DNA from 2 places in the Desulforamulus aquiferis genome. Region 2 is predicted to be linked to the other one. Evidence: riboswitches for the same ligand, from Rfam matches in the RefSeq annotation. Region 2 holds a riboswitch; the other holds the start of a gene.
The links. A riboswitch is a leader RNA that binds a small molecule or an ion and turns the genes downstream of it on or off. The one in region 2 is predicted to bind molybdenum cofactor.

Region 1 (6,898 bases), on a different contig from region 2:
GGAACATTTCCTATATAGGCCACCATAAACATAGCCCCTGGTAATGTTGGTGCACCATAGGTTACAATGCGTCCTCCTGCCGCCCTGATACCGGCAGGAGTCAAATCATCGGGATCCACTGACATGCCTCCGGTAACTGTAATCATCTCAGCCCCCTCTCGAAGTAATTGGTTGATTGCATCAACAATCATATCTGTGCTGTCAGACACAAAAATTTGTTTGAAGACATAACTCCCCCAGGTTTCCATCTTTTTTGTGACTACAGGTCCGAATTTATCCTCTATGCGTCCGTGATAGACTTCACTTCCTGTTGTTACAACACCTACTTTAAAAGCTTTAAAGGGCTTAACTTCTAACAGAGGGTAGTTCATTCGACATATTGCTTCAATATTGCGAATTTTGTCGTCCTTAATAACTAAGGGGATGATTCTAGTTCCTGCCAGAATCTTATCCTTCTCAACTATTTGGTTAGTATGAATGGTTGCAAACATTACCTCTTCAAGCTCGTTAATACTATAAAGGGCCTCTGTGTTTACTTTAAGCAATCCCTTTTCCTTGGCCACTAGATTTACCTTGCCCTCCTTTGGTTCAGTAAGGGCTATACCACCTCCAGCAGCCGACCTGGCAATCCTTAGAGCTGCATCATCCTCGTGGATAAGCTCATTATTTATCTCCCATACATATAAGTTTTGTTTACCTATATCTAATAGCTTGGGAATGTCTTCAAAGGTTACTATATGTCCCTTCTTGAATGCCCGACCCTTAAATTTACCCGGGATAATTTGTGTAATATCATGGCAAAGGACCATTCCCACCGCTTCTTGAACCGATACCATTTTCATAAACCCATCTCCCTTGTGTTAGGTCAAAATAAAAATACCAGGGTGCTGTGGATGGATAAACAGCACCCTGGTATTTTCACTGCCAAGGTTAATTACTGTACTCCTTTCCACAGGGGAGGCTTACCAATTTCTCAGTAAACCCTAACGGCCGGGAGATCTTAGCTGCAGCCTTAGATCTAGCGGCTCGGAGACAAAATATTAAGTTATATGCAACGCTTAACTAACTAAGTCTAATTTTTTAGCCAAGGAGGACACCCTCTCGTTCTCTATACCATAAATGACAATGACGGTCTCTTCAACTTCGATTTTCATTTTTATCGTAGTGCTTTTACCATCAAGTCCCATGTAATACAATAGATTATTATAATTATTCCGGTTTGTTTTTACTATTAAATTCCCGTCTTGGTTCAGCCCATACTCAAAGAAGTAAAGCTTGCAATTATAGTTGTTTTTAAATAATACCTTTTGTTTATCGGTAAATTGTTGCAACTCAACTCCTTCAAGCTGTTTTGCTAATATTTCAACTATTTCTAGCATTATTAAATACCCCCATATTAAACTTGATGACCTTGGCAACTGTCAGTCTGAGAATGAGTTAGACTTGCTAAACGAATAGCTGCCAGCATCCCAGGTTTTAGTAAATAGCCCTTACTACTTTCTCCGAGGAAGCAATATTTATTACTTGAGTGCTCTCGTATAAGCCTTCCAATTTGCCAGGTAGCTACCCCCTCGACTTCTATAAAGAGCTCAATTGGATAGCCTTCCTTCAAATCAATATTAACACCATCTATCCGGTACAAACCATTTTGGGCCAGATAAATTTTTCCTTCTATTCGTTTCTTAGATAGATAACTAACATCTTTATGAAGAATATTTATGTCGTCATAATAGCTTTCACTGAGGTTGACTAACCTGTCCAATTCAACCTGCTCCATCCCCTCCGCTTGCCCTCTAAAATTCCTTAACTCTAAAATTCTTTCCATACTAGCCTTAACCTTTTCCAGGTAACTTGCTAAGCTATTAGCCTCAGCATCCAACAAGTCTTTTACTTTAGCCATTTTATCACCTCAGCTTTGTTCATGAAAAAAATAAAGCCAGGATCTCTGCTAAGAAGCAGGCAGATCCTGGCATTTTTGGCCAAGTATTACCGTACTCCTTTCCACAGGGGAGGCTTACCAATTTCTCAGTAAACCCTAACGGCCGCAAGATCATAGCTATTGCCTTAGAGCAAACGGCTCGGAGTTATTTTGAATTAAGAAATATAATTGCAATAATCGTACCAAGGAAAAATGTTCATATTTATTACAATTATGATTCTATTTCTAGACAGTTGTTCCATTATGGAATTTATCTTGTTCCAAAAAGAGAAATTTGTTAGAAATTTTAGTAATCATTCAATTTAGGTGGTAATATATCCATTCTTAAATAAAAAGCATATTTTTATACTATACAGTTTTATTCTATGAGCGCAGTTAAATTCCTCTCTCCTAGTTAATACTTTGGGGAAAGTTAAAAACATTTAGTGGGTCATATATAGCTTTTATATAGTTAAGGATATTTGCATTTTTACCAAAGTAAGCTTCTTCATAATTTTTTAGAGGACTGAAAGGAAAATTTATATATGAACCAGTGGTGATCCCTTTGAGAAAATCAAATTTATCTTGCACCCATAGTATATTTTCCGGTTTGAATGCCGGCTCTTCCCATACAGACTGAATTCCCAATATATACTTTGCGTCTCTGTAGTAAAAGGCTGTATATTACCATTATTATTTTTTTAAATTTATTAAAAAATAATAATACTTTTATTTGCACACTACTGAATTGGTCTTAAAAAAGATTACTAAATGTAACATTGAAATTTAATTTACCATATAATGTATTATTCTAAAGCAAAGGGGGATTTACACATGGGATACTCCTGTGGCGGCTCAGGATACGGAGGGTTTTATGATCCTGCATTTCTTATCTTTCTGATCCTTATTTTGTTACTCCTAAGTACACCCGTTGGTTACTATGGTGCTAGTTAATAATATTTCAAACTGCCGGCTGACCAAAAATAACTAACCACATATATAGTGGCTAGTTATTTTTTTATACTTGTAACAACTAATTCATATTTCCATACAATGTACTATCTACTAGCAAAGGGGGATTATAAATGGGTTTTTCATACGGTGGCGGAGGATGCGGAGGATCTTATGATCCTGCATTTCTTATCTTTCTAATCCTTATTCTGTTACTTCTAAGCACTCCATCAAGACCTTGTACTAGGGGTGAATAATCAGCTTTTTAATAGGAATATAGCTAACCATATTTGAAGTATGGTTAGCTATTTCTATGTCTATGGGCTATTATCTTCAAAAACTTTGCAAAATTAACTCATTGGCATTATTTTTGTCTGATATGAAGTATTTATGATATAATTAGAAATTGTTGGCTTCAACTAAATATTTCATGAAAGTTGGTATTTAATGCTTAGTACACAAGGATTATCCCTTCGTTTTGGAAAACGGGCCCTCTTTGAAGATGTTAATATTAAATTTACACCTGGAAACTGTTACGGACTCATCGGTGCCAATGGAGCAGGTAAATCAACATTTCTAAAGATATTGGCGGGGGAAATAGAACCCAGCTCAGGCTCAGTAATTATTACTCCCGGGGAACGCATAGCAGTTCTAAAGCAGGATCATTTTGAATTTGATGAGTATGAAACCTTAAAGGTTGTTATTATGGGACATGCCCGGCTTTATTCTATAATGGAAGAAAAGGATACCCTTTATGCAAAGCCCGACTTTTCAGAAGAAGATGGCATCAGAGCCTCTGAATTGGAATGTGAATTTGCGGAGCTAAACGGCTGGGATGCAGAAACCGAAGCCGCCCGTTTATTAAACGGTCTGGGCATTAACGAAGAACTTCATTATAAGACCATGAAGGAATTGAGCGGGGTTGAAAAACTAAAAGTCTTGCTGGCCAGGGCCTTATTTGGCAATCCGGATATACTATTGTTAGATGAACCAACCAACCACCTTGATCTGGAAGCCATTTCCTGGCTGGAAAATTTCCTTTATGAATTTAAAAATACTATTATCGTTGTTTCCCACGACCGTTACTTCCTAAACAAGGTTTGTACCCATATTGCAGATATTGATTTTGGCAATATTCAATTGTATGTAGGTAATTATGATTTTTGGCTTGAATCAAGTCAGTTGGCCCTGCAATTAGCCAAGGATGCCAACAAGAAAAAAGAGGAAAAAATCAAGGACCTGCAACAATTTATTGAGAGATTTAGCTCTAACGCTTCCAAGGCCAAACAGGCTACTTCAAGGAAAAGACAATTGGAAAAGTTAACCCTAGAGGATATCAAGCCTTCTTCCCGCAAATATCCCTATATTGATTTTAAGCCGGATCGGGAGGCCGGTGACCAAATCCTTAATATAGAGAGTTTAAGTGTTACAATAGATGGCGAAAAAATATTAAAGGACGTAAGCCTTACTGTAAATAAAGGTGATAAGATTGCCTTTGTGGGTCCCAATGGCCCGGCAAAAACGACACTTTTTCAGGTATTAATGGGCGAAATAACTGCAGATAGTGATAATTGCTTTAAGTGGGGCATATCCACTACCCAGGCTTACTTCCCAAAGGATAACACTGGTTATTTCAATACTGATTTAAATCTGGTTGACTGGCTTCGTCAATTTTCCAGGGACCAGGAAGAGACCTTCGTGAGGGGCTTTTTAGGCAGAATGCTTTTTTCGGGAGAAGAAACTCAGAAAAGTGCTAGGTTACTCTCCGGTGGGGAGAAGGTACGCTGTATGCTGGCAAGAATGATGCTAAGCGGAGCAAATGTGTTATTATTTGACGAGCCTACCAACCACCTGGATTTGGAGTCTATCACTGCCCTTAATAATGGTTTGATTAAGTCCGACAATACAATCCTTTTTGTATCCCAAGATCATCAGTTTGTACAGACCATAGCAAACCGAATTATAGAGATTACACCAAAGGGTCTTATAGATCGCGAAATGTCCTATGATGAATATCTAGAAAATGAAGACGTTAAAAAACAGCAACTTACTTTCTATGAAAACTAATACGAATAAATGGAAGGGTTTATGCCTATTAGGCCTTACCCTTCCATTTATTGTTCTAATGGGCTAAGAAAATTATACCAAACAGCATGGATGAGACAATTAAAATAATAGGGTGAATGTCCAGCCAAAATATGGCTAACAGGGTAATGGCCAAAATAATCCAAGTGACTGGGATAGGAAAAGAGTTGAATCCCATATCCCAAACTGTTTGTATAAGTAGTGCAACCACCACGGGACGAACTGCCTTTAGTGCACCAACCATTTGTGGAGCATCCTTATACTTGAAATATAGACTTGCCAGACCAACCATAGCCAGGGCCGTTGGTAGCACTGTTCCTATTATTGCAGAGGTGGCACCTGCAATTCCGGCAATTTTATAACCCACGTAGGCTGACATTTTAGTGGCTATGGGACCAGGCAAAGCATTTCCCATGGCCAGTGAGTCCGTAAACTCTTCAATTGTCAGCCATTTATAATTATCAACCACCTCATGTCGAATTAAGGGTATTACAGAGGGGCCACCTCCAAAGCCAAAGATATTAGCCTTGGCAAAGGCGACAAATAACTGCCACAGTGCTATATAGAGAGGTACAGCTACTGCCGCTGCAGCAACGGCTGCCTGAGCTTTTTCTTTAGTAGGAGCTCCGATATCCATTGGTTTAGAATCCATTAAAAGCACACCTTTCTTATTGGTATACGGTATACCAATGTTGGGTAATTTAAATTACGTTATAAACAGCCTTTAAAGTTTACTTTTTTGAATTGCAATTTCATTGAAATAAGCTCGTCTAGAGTTATCTATATGCTCCCTGGCAATCCTTTCAGCTAAGGCTCCATCTCTAATTTTAATGGCTTCTACCAACTGGCGATGCTCCCTTGTAGCTTCCTCAACACGACCTGGATGGCAGTAACCAACCCTGGTATACCTGGTGATATGATCTACTAAGGTTGTAATCATACCGTATAAACGATTGCTATCTGCAGCCCGGTAAATTAAATCATTATAATCCTGATGAATTTTTTCAAGTTTTTCAAAGTATTTATCCTTTGACAGCTCCTCAATTGCTTCAATATATTTGATTAGTTGTTGTAGCTGGACTTCAGTTATTTTTTCAGCTGCCATGCGTGCAGCTAAACCTTCCAGTACAGCCCTGATTCTATATATATCTAATACTTCGGAATCTGTTACTTGGGATACCACACAACCTACCCTGGGGAGATGGGCCACTAAACCCTCTAACTCTAACATACGTATAGCTTCCCTTACCGGTGTTCTGCTCACCCCAAGCTGCTCGGCCAACTTACGCTCCACCAAACGATCCCCAGGCTTTAGCAGACCTTTTATCATTGCCTGGCGTAATCGCTCATATACCTTTTCCCTTATCTGAGGATAGGGCTCATTTTCAATGGGCTGTAGACAGTTTTCTACCATATTTTCACTCCCTTTATGGTGTACTGGTATACCAGTATATTCGATGGCCTATGTAATATTCCTTCATAAAATAAATATTTTTTATTGGGTGGAGCTTAGCTTGTTGTTCACTAGTGTATATTATTATAATTAAAACTGCTAGATCCCTTCTGAATCTAGCAGCTTATTATTTGATCTGTTTCTTTGCTAGCAATATTGTAGTTCTTTCTTTTCCCCATCAACAAAGTTAAATACCTCATCTAATTCCTCAGCTGTAAAATCCCAGGCAACATTATGGGGCGGCACAGGCTCTTCAAAGAATTCTGGCAGCCTGTCAGCGGCCTTGTTGATACCAGCTGCTTCATTAAATTTTCGTTCAACACCCAGGACATATTTGCCCAATTCTATTATGTCATCCTCTGTGGTGTTGGGACCTATTCTAGCGTCAATAAGATCTATCATGGCCTGATAGACCTCTGGCTTATCTAATAGGCTAAAGGCTACAAAAAGGCATAGGCCAGCGCTGTCTATAGCTGCTGTGGCGATTTGCA
Region 2 (6,898 bases):
AAGATCACTGGCATTGGGGATCTTGCCCAGCGCCCCCCACACCATCTGTCTGGGGGAGAAAAACGTTTGGTGGCGATTGCCGGGGTACTGGCTATGCGTCCAAGGATGGTTATCTATGATGAACCAACTTCCAACCTGGATATTCGCTTTCGGAGGAGGTTAATTAATTTCTTGAAATCAACCACTAGGGAAACAATGCTCATAGCCTCCCATGACCTGGAATTTATCTTGGAGGTTTGCAACCGGGTTATCTTGCTTGACGGAGGAACTATTTCGGCAGATGGAATTCCCAGGGAAATCATGAGCAACCGAGAATTAATGGAAGCCCATGGTTTGGAGAAGCCTCACTCACTGATACCACATAAAGAAAACCATCATCTTGAGCATGAATAAACCCATGAGGTAAGCTTACTTTGGTGAGGAATAGGTTTCATGAAAATTGGGGGAATCTTTATGCTTTAGAAAAGGAGCAAAGGCAATAGAACCATATTTTAGCCAATCAATATTAGTGCCATATACAAGCTTACTTAAGACCGGGTTGTCTTCAGACCGGACTATAGTATCAAAGGTATCATCATCTATGGTGTCATAAAAGTTTCTATAGTTACTCATTATGTTTATGATCCTTTTATATTTCTGCACTAATTTATTATAATCCCTATTTTTAATAATAGCATAGGCTGCCATGGCTCCTGTGGCCATTGCAGTTGCAGCTCCAAGACCCAAAAAAGGGTCTAAGAAGCCGCCTTGATCCCCAACAAAAAGGCAGTTTCTCCATTGCTTACCCTCTGAATCTGCCGCCACGTGTGTCCTCTCATATGTTCCAAGAAGAGTTGTATTTTCAAGGAGGTTCTCTTTAGCAAAGAAACCTGTCCAGCATTGATTAAACTCGTCCCAATTCCGAACATGGGGGACAGTAACGTATAATGAGGCTATTTGGGAACTGAAAGGGGCTAAAAATCCGTACCCATCCTTCAATATCCCTTTATTTCCCCAGACAATGGCTGTATTTTTTTTGAAGCTGCCATGTAATTTAGCTACCCTGGTGTAAGCTACCAGGTACTGTTTCCAACCTTCTAAATACTTATCTGCAATATAATCTTCACTTCTACTACCGTTTGCAACTATTACATAATCATATTTGTGGGATAAATTATCAATAGACTGTCTTTGCTCATAAAAGATTTTTGATTTTTTAATATTACTTAAAAGTTGATTTCCTAGGGATATTGGTTCTTGGCCGATTATAAAACTATGGCCAATAGTTTCGTTAGAAATTGTTGCTTGGGAATTTTTACTATTAATAATTAGTTCAGTTATGGTTTCCAGGGGAGATATCTCTACTGCTAGCAGTTTTTTTATATATTTTATCGGTTGAGCTGTAATGCCCCGGTATGCCATATTAAATAAAACACCAATATGGGAGTAATGGTCAGCAATAAATAAATTCTGCTCATAGATATCTGGGACAATTCCGTTTTTCTCCAGTACTATCCCTGCGGCAAGACCTGCCACACCAGCACCTATTATGGCTACTTTCATGAAAAACCTCCGATTTTGATTGGGATACTTATTTTATTTTTGGAACTTTGTTTGAGTTTTATTCACAATATAAACCAGATAAAATCACAGATTGTAGATGTTGCTGTTTTATGTTATATACGTTGTCAATTTTAGTCAAAATCTGTTGGTAATTTTTATAATAAATAATTATAATTGAATTGATAGATATAAACCTTTTTGGCATAATAAGTACAAGGTTATTTTAATCTTCAGAGTTAATCAAAAAATTAACCCAGTACGGATGAAAATTATTACCTCCAAGCCTTAGGACCTGTAATAAAAGATAATGGTTCTCTGGCCGTTAGGGTTCAACTGGAAACGGATGAGCCTCCCGTGTGGAAAGGATGGTAAGTCTTATTAGCCATGCCAAAAACCGCACACCAGTGCGGTTTTTATTAATTATAGAGCGTTCTCCGAGCCTTACTACCTAAAACATTATGTTATGGTTTTATGGCCGTTTAGGGTTAACCGGGAAACGGGTTAGCCTCCCTTTGGAAAGGAGAGCATTATTCCACCTATAATACAGGGTTGGTTTAGTGTTGCCTTTAAAAGGGAGCACTAACTGACCTTTTTTCTTTTATGTAAGGGCGTGGACAGTCGTATACTGGACGGTTTTGGACAAGTATAGGAAGGAATATTCCTTGCTTGAGATTGAAATTTATTGCCAAGTGGTCGGAGGTGACATAATGACAACAGAGATTAGTGAAGAAGAAGCTATTTTAACTCTGTCTTTAGTCATTGCAGATATGGCCTCGATGATGGATAACAATGTATTAAATAATAATATTACTAATGTAACTAACGAGCTGGTTTGTAACGCGTCAATAAAACCTTTAACAAAGGATTTTTATATCACATTAAATAGTTTGGTACATATACTAAGGCAAAATATAAATAGATAGTATTTAGAGGAGAAGAACAGACAATTAATTAAAAGAGGAATAAAAAGTATTAGCGGAATCATAAAACAAGCCTCTAGTGTAAAGAACTACACAGGAGGCTTAAACAAGTTAATTAATTACAAATTATTAGGACCTAACCATTAGGTCTTTTTTGTTTTGTTTTGAAATTTACTTAAGCTTGTCGTTGGATATCTTATTCAGTAATTGAATTCTAGCCTGGGCAACAACTGCTTCTGGAAAGGCATACTTAAACTGTATTTTTGCCCATTCCCTAAAAGAAGGACTGGCGTTGAAAAGGTCTGCCAAAGTTTTTTTCATATCTTCAAGCTCTTTTAGGTCCGTGTCAGATATTTGATCATGTTTAATTATCGACAGGGTGCTGCCTTCGCTTTTAGTGGTGGTATCGGTAGTTTGACTTATTCTGCTTACTAACCGTGCCTCAAATTCTTCCCTAATGGACTCTTTTCTTTGCTCTAACAAGTAAGCCTGAGCCTGGAGGTGATCTGGTAAATAAGCTTGTAGGGGCAGGTTATTATCTGCTAAAAATTTGTAATAGGAACTAATTGATGGTTGAGTGTCTAATTGTTCAATAAGCTTCTGGACTCTTTCTTCTGGAGATATGAACATTTCTCCATCCCCAGAATTTAGCCATGACTCTGAAACACCATACCTAACACATACATGTTTAATTAATGATTCGGATGCTTTCTTAGAAGCACTTTCGATATTGCCAACGTGGCTTCTATCTATACCTAAATCTTTGGCCATAAGGGTTTGGGTTAAACCAAGGGTCTCCCTGAGCTGCTTAAATCTATCAGAAATAGTCATACACATTCCTTCTCAGAAATATTTTATAATTAATACAGTTCTTGGAAACGCATTGTTATTGACACGCTTTCTCAGAAGCATTATACTTACTTTTAAATAGCAAGGTTAAAAATACCAATTCAACCTTAGAAAGCGACATTTATTCTGTGCCTTAGGTTAGCAGGAAGGGGGCAAGAATAAAAAAATTGCACTAAAAGACAGAAACACAAGAAGTATGGGGGACAGCAGTCTAGAAACAGAACACCCCGTTTTGTATATTTATTGCCTTTATCTAACTGATATTAACAAATTTTAAGATCTATGACAAGTGGTTTTGCTAAACACTTCCAGCAAAGTGATGGGGAAAAGTGTAAAAATTTGTCAAGGATATTTGCTAGTGCTGGCACTGTTATTTAGGTGGAGATATTTTAAATGAATTTAGGGAGGTAAGGATGCTTAAGGAAATACCCCTTGAACAAGCGTTGAATATTTTGTTGAAGTATACGAAGCCCGTTGGCTTTGAGGAAATTAATATTATAGATACTCTAGGGAGAGTGTTATACGAAAATATTGTTGCTGATTTTCCACTTCCTCCTTTTAATAGGTCTCCCTTGGACGGATATGCTGTCATAGCTGAGGATACAGTAAATGCTAGTAAAGAAAAGCCATGCTCACTTAAAGTTACTCAAAATATATATGCCGGGGATATACCAGCAAAACCATTGGTGCATGGGGAAGCCGCTGCTATAGCAACCGGGGCCCCACTGCCGGATGGAACAAACGCAGTAATTAAAATTGAGGCTACTCAGCCCTTAGAAGATAGAGTTCTAATATTTTCTCAACTAAAACCTGGTGATAATTTTATTTACATGGGCGACGATGTTCTGGAAGGGGAAAAAATTCTTTCAGAAGGTATGATAATCACGCCAGCTGTTGTAGGTCTTTTAGCATCTATGGGAAAAAAGCAGGTTAAAGTGTTCAAGAAACCAAAAGTAGCAGTATTAACAATAGGTGACGAACTAGTTGGTATAGATGAACCAAGGCTGCCAGGCAAAATATACAACAGTAATGTTTATGCGGTTTCTGCCCAAATTACTGAAGCAGGAGGAAGGGCAGTACCTTATAAAAGTACTGTTGATGAAATGAATCATATAGCCTATCTATTAAGCTATTGTCTAAAGGAAAATGACCTGGTAATAACCACTGGTGGTGTATCCGTTGGCAAAAGGGATCATGTTAAAGAGGCGATAAGGCTTAGTGGTGCAAATACCTTATTTTGGAAAGTCAATATAAAGCCGGGGACACCTATTGTCTGTGGTGAAAAGGATGGTCGCCTTATTATTGGTTTATCTGGAAACCCATCGGCAGCTATGATTACTTTCTATATGTTAATAAGACCTATTATACAGAGGATAACTGGCATGCAACACGTAAATTCACCAAATGTAACTGCCATTATGGATGAATCCTTTAATAAAAAAAGCAGTCAACGAAGAATGCTAAGGGCAAATGTTTACTGGAAGAACGGAAGTTATCGTGCAGTGCCAGCTGGGACACAAAGTCCAGGGGCTTTAAAATCAATGTTACTATGTAATGCACTAATTGATATACCAGGTGGTCGAGGTCCATTAAATGTTGGAGAAGAAGTGAACGCGATCTTGTTGTCCTCAAATTATGTCTTATAGGCAATTAAATTATCTAAAAAATCATAATATTGAAAAAAATGACGAAAGAAGGTGGGCTAAAGAGTGAATATACCTATGGTAGCAATCGTTGGAAAGTCAAATGCCGGAAAAACAACCTTTATTGAAAAACTAATCAAAGAATTAAAACTAAGAAATATAAAGGTTTGCACAATAAAGCATGATGTACATGGATTCGATATTGACAAACCTGGCAAGGATACTTGGCGCCACGCTAAAGCAGGTGCTGATACAGTGGTAATATCCTCACCTGCAAAGATGGCTATGATTAGCAATGTATCCGAAGAATTAACCTTGGACCAGCTTGCACAAATTGTTAGCCTTGATACAGACATTATTATAACGGAGGGTTATAAAAAATCAAATAAACCGAAAATTGAAATATGCCGTTCTGAGAGAAGTGAAGGACTATTGTGCGCTCCGGATGAGTTAATTGCCCTGGTAAGCGATATGTCCTGGAATATAGGTGTTCCGGTATTTGAATTGGATGATGCAGTAGGAGTTGCAGATTTGTTGGAAAGTAAGTACCAGTTTAAGAAGCAGACTGAAAAACTGGTCAATTTTTAATTATCAAAGAGGATCTAATTTGGAGTGCAGAAAATTGAGTATATTTTTGCACTACCAGTTAGGTAATACACAAGGGACAGAAGGGAGTGAAGAAGCCAATTAAGAAAACCCGACATATAGCAATCCCGTATAAACAAGGGGGGATGTATTCAGATGCAAAAAATAAGCAGGCGTGAATTTTTAAAAGGTATTAGTCTGGGGACTGCCGGGTTAACTATAGCAGCAAGTTCTGCAGTAGCTTCAGAGTCCCAAGACCATTTTACAGGGGAGAAACTACCTTTAAAGCTTAGGAAAGTAAAGGAAACATATTCAATTTGTTGTTTTTGTGGTTGTGGCTGTGGACTATTAATTTATTCTAACGAAGAGGGGCGAGTGGTATTTTGTGAGGGATACCCGGACCATCCAGTTAATGCAGGTACTATCTGCCCCAAAGGAAATGGAATTATTGAAGGTAATACTGTTATAAGCAAAAAGAAGAACCGGGTCTTTAATAAGCAGCGGATCACTAAGCCCCTTTACCGGGCTCCCTACAGCAGTAAATGGGAAGAGAAGAGCTGGGATTGGGTTCTTTCTGAAATTGCTAAGAGAGTTAAAAAAACCCGTGATGAATCCTTCGTTGAAAAAGATGAGAAGGGAGTAACGGTAAACAGAACAACTGCCATAGCTCACTTTGGCGGTGCTGCCCTTGATAATGAAGAAATTTATTTACTTCATAAAATGTATAGAGCTTTAGGCATGCTTAACATTGAACACTGTGCCCGCCTCTGACACTCGTCCACGGTAGCCGGTCTGGCTCCCAGTTTCGGACGCGGAATTATGACTAATCACTTTGTTGACTATAGGAATGCCGATGTAATTTTAATAATTGGTTCAAATACAGCAGAAAATCACCCTATGGGAATGAAATGGGCCATGAAGGCAAAGGAAAAGGGTGCTAAACTTATTGCTGTTGATCCAAGGGTCAGTAAATCAGCAAGCATGTGCCATGTTCATGCGAGGCTGCGTCCGGGCACAGATATTGCGTTTATTAATGGAATGCTGAATTACATTATTGAGAATGACCTTTGGTCTAAAGAGTATGTTTTAAATTATACTAATGCTAGTTTTTTAATAAATCCGGAATACAACTGCGAGGACGGAGTATTTTCAGGATTAACTGAAATTGACGGGAAATTTAGTTATGATACCTCTACCTGGCAATATCAAAAGGATGGCGAAGAAATAAAAAAGGATCCCACATTACAAGATCCTAATTGTGTATTTCAAATTATAAAGAAACATGTGAGCCGCTATGACATTAGAACCGTTTGCCAAATTACCGGAACACCGGAAGAGACCTTTAAAAAGGTCTGTGCT

Region 1: linked by a shared signal. The riboswitch ahead of P6N53_RS09915 (hypothetical protein) and the one ahead of P6N53_RS06050 (hypothetical protein) in region 2 are both predicted to bind molybdenum cofactor.

What each region holds. Positions count from the first base shown of each region.
Region 1 covers NZ_JARPTC010000014.1:48,870-55,767, forward strand. Annotated here, with positions in the region: gene P6N53_RS09905 (molybdopterin-binding protein) at 1-842, opposite strand, end outside; molybdenum cofactor riboswitch at 927-1,044, opposite strand; gene P6N53_RS09910 (DUF3909 family protein) at 1,059-1,379, opposite strand; gene P6N53_RS09915 (hypothetical protein) at 1,397-1,900, opposite strand; molybdenum cofactor riboswitch at 1,979-2,096, opposite strand; gene P6N53_RS09920 (BBE domain-containing protein) at 2,330-2,509, opposite strand; gene P6N53_RS09925 (ABC-F family ATP-binding cassette domain-containing protein) at 3,317-4,936, shown strand; gene P6N53_RS09930 (chromate transporter) at 4,992-5,606, opposite strand; gene P6N53_RS09935 (GntR family transcriptional regulator) at 5,679-6,368, opposite strand; gene P6N53_RS09940 (aldehyde ferredoxin oxidoreductase family protein) at 6,555-6,898, opposite strand, start outside.
Region 2 covers NZ_JARPTC010000007.1:133,167-140,064, reverse strand. Annotated here, with positions in the region: gene P6N53_RS06060 (energy-coupling factor ABC transporter ATP-binding protein) at 1-393, shown strand, start outside; gene P6N53_RS06055 (geranylgeranyl reductase family protein) at 409-1,542, opposite strand; molybdenum cofactor riboswitch at 1,807-1,925, shown strand; molybdenum cofactor riboswitch at 1,963-2,081, shown strand; gene P6N53_RS06050 (hypothetical protein) at 2,250-2,465, shown strand; gene P6N53_RS06045 (helix-turn-helix domain-containing protein) at 2,634-3,293, opposite strand; gene P6N53_RS06040 (molybdopterin molybdotransferase MoeA) at 3,725-4,957, shown strand; gene mobB (molybdopterin-guanine dinucleotide biosynthesis protein B) at 5,033-5,542, shown strand; gene fdnG (formate dehydrogenase-N subunit alpha) at 5,696-6,898, shown strand, end outside.